DNA from 3 places in the Marinomonas sp. S3726 genome. Region 2 is predicted to be linked to each of the others. Evidence: predicted binding sites of a transcription regulator. Region 2 holds the regulator's gene; each other region holds the start of a gene.
The links. Region 2 encodes PhoB, which activates phosphate uptake and scavenging genes when phosphate is short. Its sites were predicted from a motif close to TGTCATANNNNTGTCANA; they were not measured.
Positions count from the first base shown of each region.

Region 1 (6,013 bases), on a different contig from region 2:
CTCGATAACTCAGTGACATGATCTGTCATGGCTAAAATGGCTTTTTCTTTTCCATTAAACAATGCACTTTCTGGCCAAGCCTTCAGCGCTTCAAGCTTCCTCTTTTCAATGCCGAGCTTTTCTGCAGCAGAAGTATGCATCCCGATACAAAAATGACATTGATTAATCAAAGAGGCTCTAAGCCTTACCAGCTCTTGAATATCTTTAGGGAGTGTGGATTGGCCAATAAACTGCTCTAGTTCAAACATGGCTTTATATGCATTTGGTTCAATAGATTGAATATCTACACGAGTCATAGTGTTACCTCAAAAGTGAATGGACAAATTGTTAACTTGTGCTCACTTTAACCAAAGGCGATTAATGCTAGAATAGCCTCAAAAGAACAAGAGTTATTCGTAAATTGCATAAATAGAATGGAACATCTAAATGCTTAAGATTCAGATTGAAGAATTAGAAATGTTGGTAGCAACAGTAAATTGCGGCAACTTTAGTAAGGCTGCCGAAGAGCTTGGGGTAACCGCCTCAGTAGTCAGCCGCACAATCAAGAAGCTGGAAAACAAGCTCAATACGACCCTCTTCAATCGAACTACTCGCAAGACACAATTAACACAAGAAGGCCAATGGCTGTTTAATGAAGCAAGTGCCATGATTGCTCAAGGTCAGAGAGTCGAGTCCCAACTTGGCGAACGTACAGCTGCACCTGCGGGGCGATTAGTGGTTGATGCTGCCACACCTTTTTCGCTGCATGCTATTGCTCCACTTATCGCAGGCTTTAATCAGGAATACCCAGATGTCACTGTGATCATGACTTCGACCGAATCCAATATTGATCTAATTGAACGTAAAGTGGATATTGCTATTCGCATTGGCCATTTAACAGACTCAACCCTTAAAGCACGCAAGCTAGGAGAAACCAGCAGACAACTTTATGCCTCTCCTAGTTATCTTGATAAATACGGGTTGCCTAAGTCCCCAAGCGACTTAAAACAGCATAATTGTTTAGGCTTTGTTAAACCCGATAGGCTTAATGTATGGCCGCTTCAGGATGAAAACAAAAATGCGATACACATAGTGCCTAAAACGTATGCGGACAATGGAGAAACCCTGCGTCAGTTAGCAATACAAGGCTGTGGAATCGCCTGTTTATCAAGATTTACAGTAAACGCAGATGTTCAGGCGGGACACTTACGCCCTATTTTAGAAAGTGACATTCAACCTGAATCCATTCCAATATATGCTGTTTTTTACTCTGATAACGAGGTTAACCCAAGAATGCGCTGTTTCTTGGATTACATCAGTGAACATATTGTTCTTAAATAATAGATGGAAATAATCGTTAATCAGAAAAAATCTGATTTGAAGAAGAGCCAAAATATTGGATCAGGATAATTAATTCTTCAAACCCAACATTTCTTGGATTTTCTTTTGCTTGATATTGCTTGCATCCACAAAGATAACCTCTGCTTCTACAGATGCATCTATGGTTTTACCTAGCCTCGCTGCATGGGCTGTTTTAACACCTTGATAACCCATCAAGAAGGGGTTTTGAATGATAAAACCTTGCATACTCCTTTCTTGAACCGCCTTGATCATAAGGGCATGGCTATCAAAGCCAATAAACTTAACATCCTGCTCTAAACCTAATTGTTTTAAACTCGCCAGCACACTGACACAGGTCGATTCGTTTGGTGTAAACACCCCTTCAAACTCACCTAACCCTTTAAGAAACCTGATAGAGTTAAGTCTGGCTTGGCCTATAGTTGTGCCTAAATAGCCATCAAAGATAAGGCCCAAACCTTTCTCTTTAGCCGCTTTAATAAAGCCCTCTTCACGTAATCGCGTACTGATAACTTTTTGATCCATCCTCAGTAACACAACTCTCTTTTGAGTAGAATCTGCAAGCGCATTCGCCATTTCTAGGCCTGCAAGATAACCCGCTTTAAAGTTATCCGTTTTAATCACACTCACCCGCTCGCCCCCTGTGTCTCTATCAATAAACACAGTAGAAATACCTTTTTCTTTTAGAGATTTCACATCTTTATTTCGATCGGCATTATTAGGCGCTAACACCAAAGCCTCACAACCCATTTCCATCATAGAGTGAATGATTTTAGCTTGAGATTTACTATCTACTTCATCCGCAGCACCTCTTACCAAAACCTTCAATGAAAGCTCCTTCCCGGCGGCTTCAGCCCCTTTTTTTACCTCACCCCAAAAACCATCGCCACCCCCTGCGGTAACCACCCCAATACACTGGGACATAAGCGGAAAAGACATAACTAGAGACACAGAAAATACAGCAGATTTTACAGCACTCAGAAGAGAGGAAGCTCTCATTGACGATATCCTTAAATACGAATCACTCTTTAAACTATAGGACCATTCACCCTCATAAACTGGGGTATTAGGAATAAAAAAGTAATGCATTGTAAATGAGGTTAAGTGACAGCTAGGTAAACAAGAAAATCTCTCCAATTGCTTCTAAAAACACTTATCTCCAAGCATTTCCCGTTGTTAAGGCGGCGTATTGAGTAAAGGGATTTTCTAGGATGGATTGCGAATATTTTTAAAAGGATTTAAATATGTATGAACAAATGGATCTCTATTAAAGACATCCATCCTTTGCTTAAAAGGCCATGGATGTCTAACTCTATACCTCCCCTACTTCGACCGTTTTTGCCAAAACTCACTGTCAGGCCAGCGTTGCTCTAGCTGGTAAATATGGGCTCTATTCCTCAAGTATTGTCGGTAATCCTGCTGAATCATGTCACCATAATTAATTTGAGGTTCAGTACCTTTTAACTTAGCTAGCACGACTTCGGCGGCGAATATGCCATGCTTAATGCCTTTATAGATCCCCTGTGCTGCTATGGGATCAAAACTTGAAGCAGCATCTCCAACAGCAATCCAGTTTTCACCTTCAACCTGCTCTAACAAACCAGAATTAATCATATAGGTGTGATAACTCTCATCGGTTACTTCTATCTCTTGGGCCTTATCGCCTACCCAAAGCGGCTTGGCTAAACGAGTTTTAAACGCATGATAGTTATCTTTTTCGAGCGCCTTTCGCTCTGAAGGATCAGTAATCAGCATACTCATTACTTTTTGATGAGGCATTAACGTGTGATAACACCAACTATTGTTCGTAGCATCTATTCTCACTTGTTTGCCTTTATGGGGCTGCTCAAGCTCGGCAAAATGCACGATTGCAATTAACTTATCATCTAGCGTTTTTTTAACATTTAAGCCTTTAGCAAAGCTTGCCTTACTACCTGTGGCATCAACAACAAAATCAGCTTTAACTGAACGGGTTTCTTGAGAGTCTATTTGCAAGAAAAGCTCGTAAGCAATATGCCCATCTTGCTGACGCCTACTCGTCTCAATAAAACGGGTATCCCAAACGATTTCAGCACCCAATGCCTTGGCCTTATTCACTAAAGCTAAGTCAAAAGAGTGGCGATTAAGTCGCCAAGAGTGGCCATAAGGGTTAACAACCGCATAGTTATAAAGAAGCTCTTTACCTCCCCAGACAGAAGCAAAATCTGGGCAAGGCTCATGACCGCCTTTTGAGAACTCAGACTCAACCCCTAACCTTTGTAATAACACTGAAATATCAGAAGGGACATTCTCCCCTATTCTTTGATGGTCTTTTGAGCGCTGATCGATAAGCAGTATTTTCGCCTTCATATTAGAAGTAAGAAGGTCAGAAGCAATACCTATAGCAGTGGCAAGCCCAGCAGGCCCTCCCCCAATTATCACCACATCATAATGAGTTTGTAGCATACCGAATTGACTCCTTAACCTTACTTAACCTTTAAAAAAAGAATTGATTGGCCAAAAAGAGATTGAGATAACCCTCCTCTTTTTTGCCTAAAAGGCTGATAAATAAATTCTAGCTAACTCATAAAGTGAAATGAGCAAACATTCACTTTTTCATAATCCAGCTCAAGAAAAGGTGAAATAAATTTAATTTATAGGTTTTTATTTGGAGTTTAAGGGTAATAAATTGACGATCAGGCTATTTCTGCAAGCTCCTTTCAGTCAATCCAAAGACATCATTTCTTCACCTAAATGTCACATAAGTGTAAATCGCCACAAATAGAATTCATTTACCATTCATTCTTAGGTAAATAGCTATTATGGAAAATAATCAAGCAGTACTTCCTAACAAAAGCGAGTATCAAAACTACATGCAGTGGGCGATGGTTGCCCTATTAGTTTACCTACTTATCTGTGCTGTTGGCATGATAGGTGGTGGATTTAAAATGGCGGCAGGTGGCCAAGCTAAGGAGCTTTTTGCTTTTGCTAGTAACCCTTTTGCGGGCCTTGTTGTCGGTATTGTTGCAACAGCGCTCATTCAATCATCTTCGACAGTAACCTCTATTATTGTGGGCTTAGTGGCAGGCGGCTTACCCGTTGAGCTGGCTGTGCCTATGGTAATGGGTGCCAATGTTGGGACATCTATTACAAACACAATTGTCTCCTTAGGCCATGTCAGAGCAAAAGAAGAGTTTAAACGGGCCTTTTCAGCTGCCACAGTGCACGACTTCTTTAACCTTTTATCCGTACTTATTTTTCTCCCGATGGAGATTGCCTTTGGCGTATTAGAGAAAATGGGGGCATGGTTATCTGGCTTGTTTTATGGCGCTGGGGATAGCTCAATCAAAAGCCTTAACTTTGTGAAGGCTGCAACCGCACCTGTGGTAAATACCTTTAAGGAAGTGACTCACTCTTTCGGTGATCAAATTGGTGGTATCACCCTGATTATTTTAGGGATAGTGCTTATTTTTATCTCTATCACCATGGTTGGTAAATTACTGAAAAAGCTCATGGTCGGTAAGGCTAAAAACATCATGCATACCGCGATTGGCCGTGGCCCGGTTTCAGGGATAACATCAGGTACATTAGTGACCATTCTTGTTCAATCATCCTCTACAACCACCTCTTTAATGGTACCGCTGGCTGGTTCTGGCGCATTCAAGCTGAAAGACATCTACCCTTTTACCTTAGGCGCAAACATAGGTACCTGTGTGACTGCCGTATTGGCAGCGACTGCAGTAACAGGTAACGCAGAAGCCGCATTACAAATCGCCTTTATCCACCTTACCTATAATATTTTAGGGGTTCTCGTGATCTATGGATTACCTATGTTAAGGGACTTACCTGTTAAAGCGGCAGAGTTATTAGGTGAGACAGCAGCAGAAAATAAATTTGCTGCACTAGGATATATTTTAGCTGTATTTTTTGTTGTACCTGCCGTATGCCTCGGCGTCAGTAGCTTAGCTTAATAAAGGGAAATGACATGAGTAATTTACAAGTTTTAACCACAGAAAGATTAAACAAGTTAATTGATGAAACTCAGCAAACCTTGTCAGAACTAAAGGAAGAAGTCGCTCGTCGAGAACTATTACAACAAGAGCATGAAATAATGGATTTAGACCAACATATGAAGAGTGCTGAATTTAACCTAGTGGGAATAAAGAATTTTATTACCTACTTATTAGATGAAGCCAAGAAGAAAAAATAGCAAAAAAACAAAGGTCCTTGTTCATTGCAAGGGCCTTTTTTGTTAACTAATAAGTCAGCTAACGCTTTGCCCTACACAACTAAAAAGTAGGTTCTTTCTTATCCTTGAATGAATCTAATAAAACTAGTCTGGGATAAGATACATGCCAAAAAACGCTGGGGGCCTATGGTCATTTATCATAGAAGATATATAGAACGATGTTGCTTATGTAGAGTGTCGGGAAAATAACGTCTTTAAAGCCTCTCTTAAGGTAACCGAACTCCAATACAAATCAACTCTTACATTAATTTACTATAGAAACATTTCTGTAATGTCTTATTAATAATTCATTATTCATTTACATTCTATGGCTTATTATCTCCGGTGATATCAATATCTGACAGGAGAGCTACATTTGCTTAATAATCTAACTATAAAAACTAAGCTAAACTTTAATTCCTTACTCCCTCTAATTGGCATTATTGCCGTCGTAATAATTTCCTTATC
Region 1 is NZ_JXYC01000022.1:12,584-18,596, reverse strand. Features, by position in the region: gene TW85_RS16730 (carboxymuconolactone decarboxylase family protein) at 1-296, opposite strand, end outside; gene TW85_RS16725 (LysR family transcriptional regulator) at 427-1,320, shown strand; gene TW85_RS16720 (substrate-binding domain-containing protein) at 1,390-2,337, opposite strand; gene TW85_RS16715 (FAD-dependent monooxygenase) at 2,662-3,783, opposite strand; gene TW85_RS16710 (Na/Pi symporter) at 4,140-5,288, shown strand; gene TW85_RS16705 (hypothetical protein) at 5,303-5,527, shown strand; gene TW85_RS16700 (methyl-accepting chemotaxis protein) at 5,922-6,013, shown strand, end outside.
Region 1: a site for PhoB is predicted at 4,073-4,090, ahead of TW85_RS16710 (Na/Pi symporter). Genes of this name have one in related genera too.

Region 2 (6,013 bases):
ATTCTGTCTATGATACCTGTAGTGAACATTATTACGCCTTTCTTATGGCTCTTGTTTGGCGCTTGGGTACTGGCAATACAATATATGGATTACTCGTTTGATAATAACCGAGTATCTTTTGCTGAAATGCGAGTAGGTTTAAGGCAGAAGCCTGTTTTATGCTGGTCTTTTGGCTTCATAGTAATGCTCCTATTACCTATCCCGTTTGTTAATTTTGTGGTCATCCCGTTAGCTGTGGTGGCCTCTACCATTCTTTGGTTTGATTCATTTAAAGCAAGTTATTCAAAGAGTGATAGCCTTGCACAAGATTTTGGAAATAAATAAATGGCTATAAAAATTCTAGTTGTTGATGATGCTTCTTTTACTCGAGATTTGATTCGTCGCACCTTAAAAAAACATTTCCCATCAGCTCAGTTGGAAGAAGCCGTTAACGGACGAAAAGCTCAACAACTTATGAATAAGGTCAAATTTGACATGATCTTATGTGATTGGGAAATGCCTGAAATGACAGGGCTTGAGTTACTTGATTGGTGCCGCCAGCAAGATAATTATAAAAAGGAAAATGTACCTTTTGTCATGATCACCAGTCGTGGTGATAAAGATCATGTGGTTGAAGCGGTTAAAACGGGCGTGACAGATTACCTAGGTAAACCTTTTTCCAGTGAGCAACTGGTAAATAAGATAGTGTCAGCAGCGAAAAAGCATAATTTAGATGGTGCCTTGATGGCCAAAGGTGCTAGAGGCTCAGGTGCTGAAAAAGAAGTATTGGACAGCTTAACAAAAGCGGCAACAGGCTCTGGCACTAAAGGTATGACAAGCCATACTTCTGGTTCTCTAGATGTGCTACTAGGTGGGAAAAGTCCTAAAGCAGCGACTGTCACTAAACCTAAAATTACGCATCCTAAAGTCACGACCAAAGACGTTAAAGTACCTAGCATGGTACGTTTTGCTGGTAAGCAGTTTAGAACCATGGTTATTCAGTTTAGCTGTACCGAAGCCAGTCTTTTGATTAAGAGTGATGATGTTATTCCAAGCGTATTGGATCAAGCCGTATTAGATTTAGAGTTCAAAGGTAAGGTAAACCGCCTGAATTATTATGTTCAAGGTGTGGCAACCACTGAAAAAAAACCAACCTCATCCTTTTTAACTGTGACATTAGGGTTAATTGATCAGGATGCAGAGAAAGAAAGCTTTATCAAAGCCTTGTTTGAAAGCTTGTAGCAAGGTGTTGAGCTTTAAGGGTTAGGCTGATAGATGACTAGATAAAGAAACAGCTAGCCCAAGTTACTTGGACTAGCTTACAAGATTTATGACGCGTCTTGATCTATGGTTTCCAATTCTGGTGGACTTGATTCTCTTACCCGTGTACGAGGGAAATGGCAGGAAAAAGTACTGCCAAAACCAAGCTGGCTACTAATATCTAACTTACTATCGTGGTGGTGCAAGACATGCTTCACAATAGACAGACCTAAGCCAGTACCAGCTGTATCTGACCCTCTTCCTTTATCTACTCTAAAGAAACGTTCTGTTAAGCGAGGGATAAATCTAGGGTCTATCCCTAAGCCATTATCCTGTACGCAGAAAACACCACCTTCTCTATTTACTTGCCAGCTAATATCTATCTCGCCACCATCAGGTGAGTATTTTAAAGCATTCACAACGAGATTAGAGAAGGCACTATAAAGTTCACTGTAACTGCCGAAAATAGCGCTCTCTTCATCTGCATCCCAGCTTAAAAAATGCTCGCTGGTGGTAAATACCTTCGCTGAATCACAAATTACCTGAATAAGATCACTGACATTATGCCATTGGTCAGAGTCTGCTCTTTGGTTACTTTCTAAACGTGAGAGTAACAGTAAGTCTTCGATCAGTAATTCCATGCGATTAGACTGAGTGTTCATATTCACCACGCCTTTTTGCATTCGCTCAGGCAAAGACTCTTTAAACATATCCAGTGTTTCCAGATAGCCCTTAATCACGGTGAGAGGCGTTTTTAGCTCGTGTGAGGCATTGGCAACAAAGTCTTTACGCATTTGCTCAAGCAAGTGCAGACGCGTGACATCACGAACAAAAATGAGGTGGTCATTTTTTGAATAAAGCGTGGTTTGAAACTCTAGAAAAGCCCCTTCTTTAGCAGGTGATTGGATTACCAAAGGGTCACCAAATCGCTTTTGGCTAAAATAGCGGAAAAACTCAGGGGTACGAACAATATTAGTAAGAGGCTGGCTTCTATCTGTTGGTTTAACTAAGCCAAGTAAATCTCCAGCAGAGGTGTTCCACCATTCTAGTCTGCCAGTGTTATCTGCCATGATAACGCCATCTTGTAATGCAGATGTTGAATCTTCAATTCTTGCTAGTGCTTGCTGCATGCGCTTTTTAGACTTTCTTTGTTTCTTTTGCAGTCGGTTAACTGCGTCAAAAACATCCCCCCAAATTCCAGAGGAATCCGGAGGTAGTGAGCGTCCAGAGCGGCGAATCCAGCTATGAAAGCGATAAAGTTCGTAATATTGCCAAGCTAAAAGTCCTAAAGCATATATAAATAGTAAAGGGAAAGTTTGCTCGCTCATTGTGCCAATAAATAGGCAAGTGAAAAAACCAAGTAAAAGTTTAACTGTGGCGCTTTTCCAAACTGTCTTCATATAGTTTTAAGCCAAACGTTTGCTTGAAAATCGATAACCTGTACCTCTAACGGTTTGAATAAGGTAATCATGGCTATCTCCTATCGCCTTACGTAAGCGACGAATGTGTACATCGACAGTTCTTTCTTCAACGTAAACATTCCCTCCCCAAACCTGATCTAACAGTTGAGCTCTAGAGTAAGCTCTTTCTTGGTGAGTGATTAAAAACTTCAATAAACGATATTCAGTTGGGCCCATTTCTAAAGGCTTAGAGCCAATCGAAACTCTTTGGCTTAGAGGGTCAAGTTTTAGACCATCAACCTCAATCGGTTCATCAACACCCTGAGGGTGAGCACGACGTAGTACCGCCTTAAGGCGAGCAACCAACTCTCGTGGTGAAAAAGGCTTGGTGATGTAGTCGTCAGCACCAGCTTCTAATCCTTGAATCTTATTGTCTTCTTCACTTTTTGCGGTAAGCATGATGACAGGAATTTCAGCTGTTAAAGCGTCTTTTTTAAGACGTCGTGTTAGCTCTATCCCACTGCCACCAGGCATCATCCAATCTACAAGGATCAAATCGGGTCTATGGTCCACGATTATCTCGTAGGCGGTACGGCTATTATCCGCTTCAAGGTATTCATAACCAGCCATCTCAAGAGCAATGGCAATCATTTCTCGAATTGATGATTCATCGTCAATTATTAATACTTTTTTACCGGTCACAGGATATATCCTCTTCTCTGGAACGGTTTAATTAAAACGATCAATTGTGACAGTTTAGTTAAAATGTCACAGATGACTTAATTTAGTGTACAAAAAAGCCTGCGATAAAACCTAAAAATACACATAATCCTATGCGGTTATTATCTAAAAATGATTTAAAACAAGCAGATCGCTCTCTTTTTCTTGCTTGCCAAAACTGTTGAAAAAAGAGACCCGCACAGACAAATAAACTTATAAAAAAGAAAGCGCCTAACTCTCTAATTACGCCTACCCAAACTAATAATGACAGGGTGAGCCCTTGTAACAAGAGAATAATAATAAGGTCATATTGAGCAAACAGTATCGCAGTGGACTTGATACCAACCTTAAGATCATCGTTGCGATCGACCATGGCGTAATAGGTGTCATAAGCGATTGTCCAAAACACATTCGCCATAAATAGCATCCAAAGTTCGATATCAGTTAAAGCACCGCCTTGTGCCACATAGGCCATAGGAATCGCCCAAGAAAAGGCTAAGCCGAGAAACAACTGAGGTAAGTGGGTGACCCGTTTCATGAAAGGATATAATGCCGCAAGCCCTAATCCGACAAAGGATAAAAGAATCGTTTTTAGGTCAGTAAAAAGGACAAGAACAAAGCTGATGAGACAGAGTAAAGCAAAGAAACCAAGGGCTTCTTTCTCACTGACTCTACCAGAAGGCAATGGGCGACCTTTGGTTCGCTCAACAAAACCGTCAACTTTACGGTCGGCATAATCATTAATCACACAACCAGCTGAGCGCATAGAAAATACCCCAGCAATAAAGATAATAAGTAAGTGCCAGTCAGGAAAGCCATCAGCCGCTAGCCACAAAGCCCACAAAGTTGGCCACAAGAGTAAGAGGGTGCCGATAGGCTTATCTAGTCTAGCTAACTCTGCTAAAGCAATGACTTTACTCATTATTCTTCCTTTAAATTTAAGAAGGGTTTGATGGCTGGAAAAAAGACTTCGTTGACCAGTATGCCTTGGCCATATTGATAAAAAACAGAACGTCTAGCCCAAGTTGGTTCGTTTATATGGGAAAACAAATTTGCTGGTAGTTGAGAGACTTCTATCTCTCCTCGTGTAAGGCCTTTATGCTTATAAAGAAAGCCTCCAAGAGGTTTGTTGCCTAACTTGGGCAAGTAACGCCAATGGCCTCTTAATGACCTTGCAGGGATGATAGAGCGCGCATAGATAATCGCCTGACCATCTACATTAAGTATTACCTCACGAATACGAGCAGCTTCACGTGCTTTTAAATTAAGCTTTTTTCTTTCTCTTTGGGTGGTTTGGCCCCAAGTGTCCGAAATAACATCAACTGTCAACTTCCCTAGAGTTTGAATCTTAGCGGTCAAGGATCCTTGCTCGGCTAGCCAAGGGAAGATAAAGGCAGGAATATTTTTGCTGTGAGCATGGCTTAACGATGACCAAACATAATCAAACTGTTTGGTCGCTGTGAAGTTTAATCTTGGGTTGCTGTTTGGCTGATCAATCATCGACATCAAAATAAGGATATTGTCCTAATAGTCTAAAAATTTAACCCGAACTGAAGAAAAGAGTGTTTCCTATTGAGCTCTAAGTGGCTTAGTTGCCATTAATTAAAGACACCATCAACTTAATATTCTCTGAGTTATCTTGTAGGTCTTGATAAAGGCTTTGTAGCTGCTTCTGATCTAGACCTATCATATCTTGACTAGCTTGAGAAATATCTTCTTTATTCAACAGGTTATGACAAACATTTAACATTCTCGCTATGATGGCATTTTCTCCATCATAGGCCAAATTTTTACTATAACGAATGCCATTACAGATGCCTGCTGGTAATTCCCAGTGGCGAAGTAACCAAGCACCAATTTGCTCTCTGCTGAGTTTAAGTAACTGTACTTCAACCAAGTTAGTTGGAAGGTGAGCGTTAATCTCAAGTTGGCGTGACAGGATATTAAAATGAGGCGGTAACACAGCCCCTATAGCGAGCAAACCAAAGTTATGCAGCAAGCCTGCTAGGTATGCATGCCCTAGCCTCGGACGCTTTTTAGCCGGCATAGCTTTGACCATAGCTTCCATCAGTGAAGCGAAGGAAACGGCTTCTAGCCAATAGTTGTCATAATGGCGAGGGCCGTTCTCTGGTACCGCGAGTGCTTTTCCCATAGAAAGACCAAGTGCCAAGTTCATAACCATATCAAAGCCTAATACGCGAATTATGGCATCTTCAACCGACTCAATCTCCCCAGGAGCCCCATAGTAAGGAGAGCTTGCCCAACTGACTACCTGAGCGGCCAAACTAGGATCAAGGCTAATCACTTCGCATAACTCGTCAGTGCCAGCATTTTCATCAGCACATAAACGTATGATGCGCTGTGATGATGCTGGTAAAGGAGGGAGTTCAAGAGTTTCTTCTAAACGTTGACGAAGGCGAATGGATTGAAAGCCACCCAAAGCATTTAACATGCTTTCTTCATCTTGTTCATGATTCTCGACTTCTCTTTTAAGCTGGCCTTGAGGGATAGAGAAGTCGCCAAAATGGCATTTTGAGCCTGAAAAAATCTTATTAATTTCTATGGCTTCAATGGCGTTAAACTTTGTCAGGTCTGTTTTTTTCAGAGATAGCCTTTTGATGTCCTTTAGGCTTTCATCGATATAGGTAATGACT
Region 2 is NZ_JXYC01000004.1:142,106-148,118, reverse strand. Features, by position in the region: gene cysZ (sulfate transporter CysZ) at 1-324, shown strand, start outside; gene TW85_RS01845 (response regulator) at 325-1,221, shown strand; gene phoR (phosphate regulon sensor histidine kinase PhoR) at 1,308-2,639, opposite strand; gene phoB (phosphate regulon transcriptional regulator PhoB) at 2,646-3,341, opposite strand; gene ubiA (4-hydroxybenzoate octaprenyltransferase) at 3,424-4,281, opposite strand; gene TW85_RS01825 (chorismate lyase) at 4,281-4,865, opposite strand; gene TW85_RS01820 (HDOD domain-containing protein) at 4,948-6,013, opposite strand, start outside.

Region 3 (6,013 bases), on a different contig from region 2:
AAATCGATTAAGGACATGAAACAATCTGACGACCTGATCGAACGTGTTCTTTTTCTAGAAGGTTTACCTAATCTTCAACAACTAGGCCACCTAAATATTGGTGAAACACCGGTTGAGATTATTAGTTGCAACCTTAAGTTTCAAACAGAGCAAATTGCCGAGCTAAAAGATGCAATTGCCTTGTGTGAAAAAGAACAAGACTATATTAGCCGCGACTTATTAGAAGATATTCTTGAATATGAAGAAGAGCATTTAGACTGGCTTGAAACGCAAGAATACCTTATTGCCAATACTGGCTTAGAAAACTACTTACAATCTCAAGTTTAACAAGGAGAGCTTAGATGAAAGGCAACCAACAGGTTATCGATGCACTAAATAAATTGCTTGCCAATGAGCTGACAGCAATGGACCAGTACTTCATTCACTCTCGTATGTATGATGATTGGGGTTTAAGTAAGCTGTATGAGCGCATTGATCACGAATTTGATGATGAAAAAGGCCATGCTGCCAAATTGATCGAACGCATTCTTTTCTTGGAAGGCACACCTAACCTAGTCACACGTGAAGCTATCCGTGTCGGTAAAGATGTACCAGAAATGCTAGAAAACGACCTTAAAGTCGAATATGAAGTAGCAGCCATGCTAAAAGAAACCATCAAGATCTGTGAAGACGTACAAGACTATAACACGCGTGAAATGCTAGAAGTTTTACTGGATGATACAGAGATTGATCACGCTTACTGGCTAGAAAAGCAACTTGGGCTTATCAAGATGCTTGGTTTACCAAACTACCTTCAGTCGCAAATGTAAGCTGAAAGTTCGTCTTTTTTAGCGATTAGGCAATAAAAAACCACCTTATGACCTAGATTCATAAGGTGGTTTTTTTATGTCTAATTTTATATCTAGTTATTAGCAGTGTTTCTAATCGATTTCCTTAAATAGGACGGCCTAAAAGGCGATTTAATTCTTGATGTTTTTGTGACATAAGCTCAGCGCATTTCGACATCAATGCAGGCACATCCCTTTCGGTTAATCCTTTAGTCGAAATAGGCGCCAACATCTCAACCAATACCTTGCCATTATTCCAACGATGCCAATTCACTTGTCTATGAGTATTACTACACACAACAGGAACGATAGGAACCCCAGCTTGAATAGCAGCATGAAAAGCCCCTGCTTTAAAAGGTAAAAAACCACGCCCTCGACTCCTTGAGCCTTCTGGAAACATCCATATGGATAAGCCTGTTTCACGCATTTTATCCACCACTTGATCTATGGTGGCAATAGCCTTTTTACGGTTTGATCGATTGAGCAAAAAATTCCCAGTAATCCAATATAAAAGACCAAAGATAGGAATCCAAACAATACTTTTTTTACCAATCGTAACGGTTCTTTTAGGGACAGCATGCACCAGAGTGAAGAGATCAAAGTTGTTTTGATGATTTGCAATATAAACGGCTTGTCCTACACTTTCAGCAACCTGATCTTTAATGACATTTACCTGCAAACCAAATACTCGGCTTGCCTGCTGAAACCACTTAGTAACAAGGTATACCCTGTTTTTAGATTGATAATAAAAAGGAAAAACCAACAAACCGTAAAAGGTAACCGCAAGTAGTAATAGAGTAAGTAGAATCACCCTAATGGGAAATAGCATAAATAAACCTAATTAGAACGAATAGATCATTATAGCGTCATTCAGTTTTATTAATAAGTTTAATTGGATATTAAGTGATTAAAAGTACAGGTTTGACACAAAAACAACACAAACCTGCATTAATCCTACCTTTTGCAATAAAAAGGTACATAAGATTTCAAACTGTAAAAAAAATACAATTATACTTATGACTTAATCATGGACATGACGTTATGATTATTAACATAATATTAATCATTTTTAGATGAAGTCTAAAATTCTATTATCAGTTATTTTTTTACAAGATCTTTAAGAAGTAAATCAATAACCTAATTGAGATATTTACCATGCTTAATCGTATTAAAATTGCTCATAAAATCTATTTCCTAGGGGCTTCTTTATTAGGCCTTATTTTCCTTGTGGGGATGCTTGGTTTAACTCAGATGAAGAAAATTGGCGTTGAAATTGTCGATATTGCTGAAGTTAATATCCCTTTAAATAATCTAATGACTCAAATTACTGAGCACCAATTAGCTCAAGTTATAGAGCTAGAAAGGTCTGTTTTATACGGCGTTCTAATTGAAACGAACGCTGGTGAGTATAAGAAAAGCAGAGATAAACACATCAAAAAAATGAAAACTCTTTCTAAAAAAATAGAACATGAAATTGCTGAAGCAGAAGAGTTGATTCAAGCGGCATTGGACATTGCTCACTCACAAGCGGCCATTGATAAACTTGAATCTTTAGCAGTTACGATGAAAGTCATTGAAAAAAGCTTTTTACAAACTGAAAAAGAATCTTTTCAGGTTGCTGACTTATTGGAAAGTCATAAGATGAAAGAAGCGTTAACTCTTCTGCCTACCTTAGAAAAGCATCAAGATGAACTTGATAAAGAACTTATCGGTGTATTAGCTGACATTCAAGAATTCACAGCAAAGTCAGCATTGAAAGCAGAACATGACGAGCTTAATGCAATCAATATGATTACCGTATCATTAATCGCATCAGTCATTTTTGCTTTGGCTATTTCTATACTCGTTGGTAAAACGGTTATCAAACCAATAGCAAATTTACAAAACCGATTAACAGAAATTACAACAGGTGATGGCGACCTAACCTTAAGAATTAATAGCAATAGCCTAGATGAAATAGGTAAGCTTTCGAACTCGTTTGATAGTTTTATCGAACGCTTGGCAAACACCATTCAAAGAATTACGGATTCATCAACAGCGCTTGCTGACTCATCAAATACTGCCTTAAGAATCACAGCAGAAACTCAAAGCTCAATCAAAACCCAACAAGGTGAAACAAGTATTGTTTCTAATGCTGTCTCCGAGATGAATACAGCCACTCAAGAAGTTGCACTTAACACAGCATCAGCGGCACAAATCGCCGAAAGAGTGAAAGAAAGCGTTGATAAGGGCAAGCGTTCTGCCAATGAAACACAAGAAATCATCAGAGAAATGGCTGATGAAGTGACACGCACTTCAAAAGATATTGAAACACTAGCCAAAGAAACAGAAAGTATCGGCACAGTACTGGATGCCATTAGAGGTATTGCAGAGCAAACTAACTTACTCGCTCTAAATGCTGCCATTGAGGCAGCCCGTGCAGGTGAAACAGGTAGAGGCTTTGCAGTTGTTGCCGATGAAGTACGATCTTTAGCGCAAAGGACACAAGAATCAACGGTAGACATTCAAGAATTGGTTGAGAAACTACAACGCGAGGCAAGCCAAGCGGTTGCCAGTATGCAAAATGGCAATACCACTACAGAAGCTTGTCTTGCGAAAAGCACTGAAACCAGCCATTCATTTGAAGAAGCTTATGAAGCTGTTAGCCAGATTTCTGATTTAAATACACAGATTGCAGCCGCTGTTGAAGAGCAATCTCAGGTAGCATCAGAAATAACCAATAACCTTAATAACATACAAGAAATTGCATTACAGACCACTACAGGCGCTGAAGAGTCAGCAGAAGCGAATCAACAAATAGCTGATCAAGTGATTGAACTAAATAATAATATCCATCAGTTTAAAGTTTAGTTCCCTTACTATTCGATCATAAAATCAAAGCCAGCTATGCTTTGCATAGCTGGCTTTTTTTATACTCTGCTCACCATTTCCTTTCTTACATCGCTTTTTAACTTCGGCTTTATCACCATAAAGTATCTAATTACGTCAATATGTTGCAGTATTGTGACAGCAACGACATAGATACTATTTATATCAAACGTCTTTGTTATGTAATAGAAGTGACATCTTTTGCGGTTTAAATAGCTTCGCTATTGAATGCAGCAAAATGTTAACCAAGAAAAGCGTTACCTGATATTCAATAAGCGTCATACAAAATAATCATAAAAAAACAATCAAACGTTTGTAAGAGGGATATATGAATAAGCTCAGTAAAGCACTATTAACCGGAACATTAATAGCTAGTTTACCTATGACATCTGTTGCATCAGAGATCAAAAATGTGATCTTGATGATAGGCGATGGCATGGGGCCGCAACAGGTAGGTTTATTAGAAACCTATGCCAAACATGCGCCTAACTCCATTTATAAGGGACGCACAACCTCCCTAGCTCAATTAGCAAAAGAAGGCGTTATCGGCGCTTCTTTAACTAACCCAAGTGATGCCATAGTCGTTGACTCAGCGTGCTCAGCAACTCAACTTGCTACCGGCATCTATACAGGCTCAGAAGTAATAGGGATAGATGAAGACGGTAACCATGTTGAAACCATTCTAGAAAAAGCTCAGCGTCTTGGTAAAGCGACAGGGCTTATTTCAGACACTCGTCTTACTCATGCGACACCTGCCGCATTTGCAGCACACCAGCCCCATAGATCACTTGAAAATGACATTGCGGTCGACATGCTAGAAACAGGCGTTGATGTCATGCTATCTGGTGGATTAAGAAACTTTATTCCAAAGTCCACCAATGATAAGGGTGCGGTTTATAACGAATTGAAAGACATGACAGAAGGTAGTGTTTATCTAAAGTCTAAACGTAAAGATGAACGTAACCTACTCGTTGAAGCCGAAGATGCAGGTTATGACCTAGCCTTTAACCGTGCTCAATTAAATGCTCAAACAGGTGATAAGTTACTCGGTTTGTTTGCTTATTCAGGCATGGCGGATGGTACTGAGCATCGTCTAAACAAGGATTCCGCTGAACGAACACAACCCACTCTAAAAGAAATGACAGAAAAAGCCCTATCTGTATTAGAAAAAGATGAAGACGGCTTCTTCCTCATGATTGAAGGTGGGCAAATCGACTGGGCAGGCCACTCAAATGATGCAGGTTCCATGCTCAATGAGTTAGTAAAATTTGATGAAGCTGTCGGCAGTGTTTACCAGTGGGCAGCGGGTCGTGATGATACACTAATCATAGTAACGGCAGACCATGAAACAGGCTCATTCGGATTTAGTTACTCCTCTGAGAACTTACCAGAAGCACAAAAACGTTCAGGGAAAGCTTTTGAGAATCAAGACTACAAGCCTAACTTCAACTTTGGTGGGTTTGATATTCTAGATGCCCTTTATAATCAAAAAATGAGCTTCTATGCTATGACAAGCAAGTTTGGCAAACTGGATAAAGCAGAACAAACGCCTGCAAACTTAGTCAAGATTGTTAACGCTAATTCAGACTTCAAAATTGATGAAGCACAAGCCAAGCGCATTCTTATGGATAAGGAAAACCCTTACCATTCACAAGGCCACAAGTATTTGTCAGCCAAGACAGTCCCTGCTATTACTGATTTCGATGCTTTCTTCCCTTACAACGATAGAGGCAACCTGATCGGTCGTGAGCTTGCTACCTCGCAAAACATTGTTTGGGGCACAGGGACTCACACAGCAGTGCCAGTGAATGTCTTCGCTTGGGGGCCTGCAAATAAAGTGCTGCCTGTTTCTTCTATCATGCATCACTCTGAACTGGGCCAGTACATGAAGAATCAGATCAACTAAGCTTTTGGTTGCTAAGAGGCTTCACCCTCAGCGCCATAAAAAAAGTCAACTTAGGTTGGCTTTTTTTATGGCTGAATGAGCATTTTATTAGCTAAATCAATAACAAAAGCTGTAACAAAACTATGTTAGTAAATCATATAAGCCTTGCTATTAAGGTTAAAGCTCGTTAGATTTATAATCATTGTTAATCATATAAACTTTTGTTAGCGAGGTACTTTATGTCTGAACAAGAAAACAGAGTATTAATGGCTGTCAAAAAGAGCCCATTAGCCTCTCAACAAGAGCTTGCTAATCAGCTTGGCATGAGCCGTGAATCAGTGGCAGGTCACATAATGCGACTCACCAATAAAGGCTTCATTTTAGGCAAAGGCTATATCGTTCCTAAAGATAACAATATCGTTGTTATCGGTGG
Region 3 is NZ_JXYC01000005.1:94,659-100,671, reverse strand. Features, by position in the region: gene bfr (bacterioferritin) at 1-327, shown strand, start outside; gene bfr (bacterioferritin) at 342-809, shown strand; gene TW85_RS05055 (1-acylglycerol-3-phosphate O-acyltransferase) at 934-1,656, opposite strand; gene TW85_RS05050 (methyl-accepting chemotaxis protein) at 1,983-3,677, shown strand; gene TW85_RS05045 (alkaline phosphatase) at 4,024-5,601, shown strand; gene TW85_RS05040 (PfkB family carbohydrate kinase) at 5,820-6,013, shown strand, end outside.
Region 3: a site for PhoB is predicted at 3,819-3,836, ahead of TW85_RS05045 (alkaline phosphatase). Genes of this name have one in related genera too.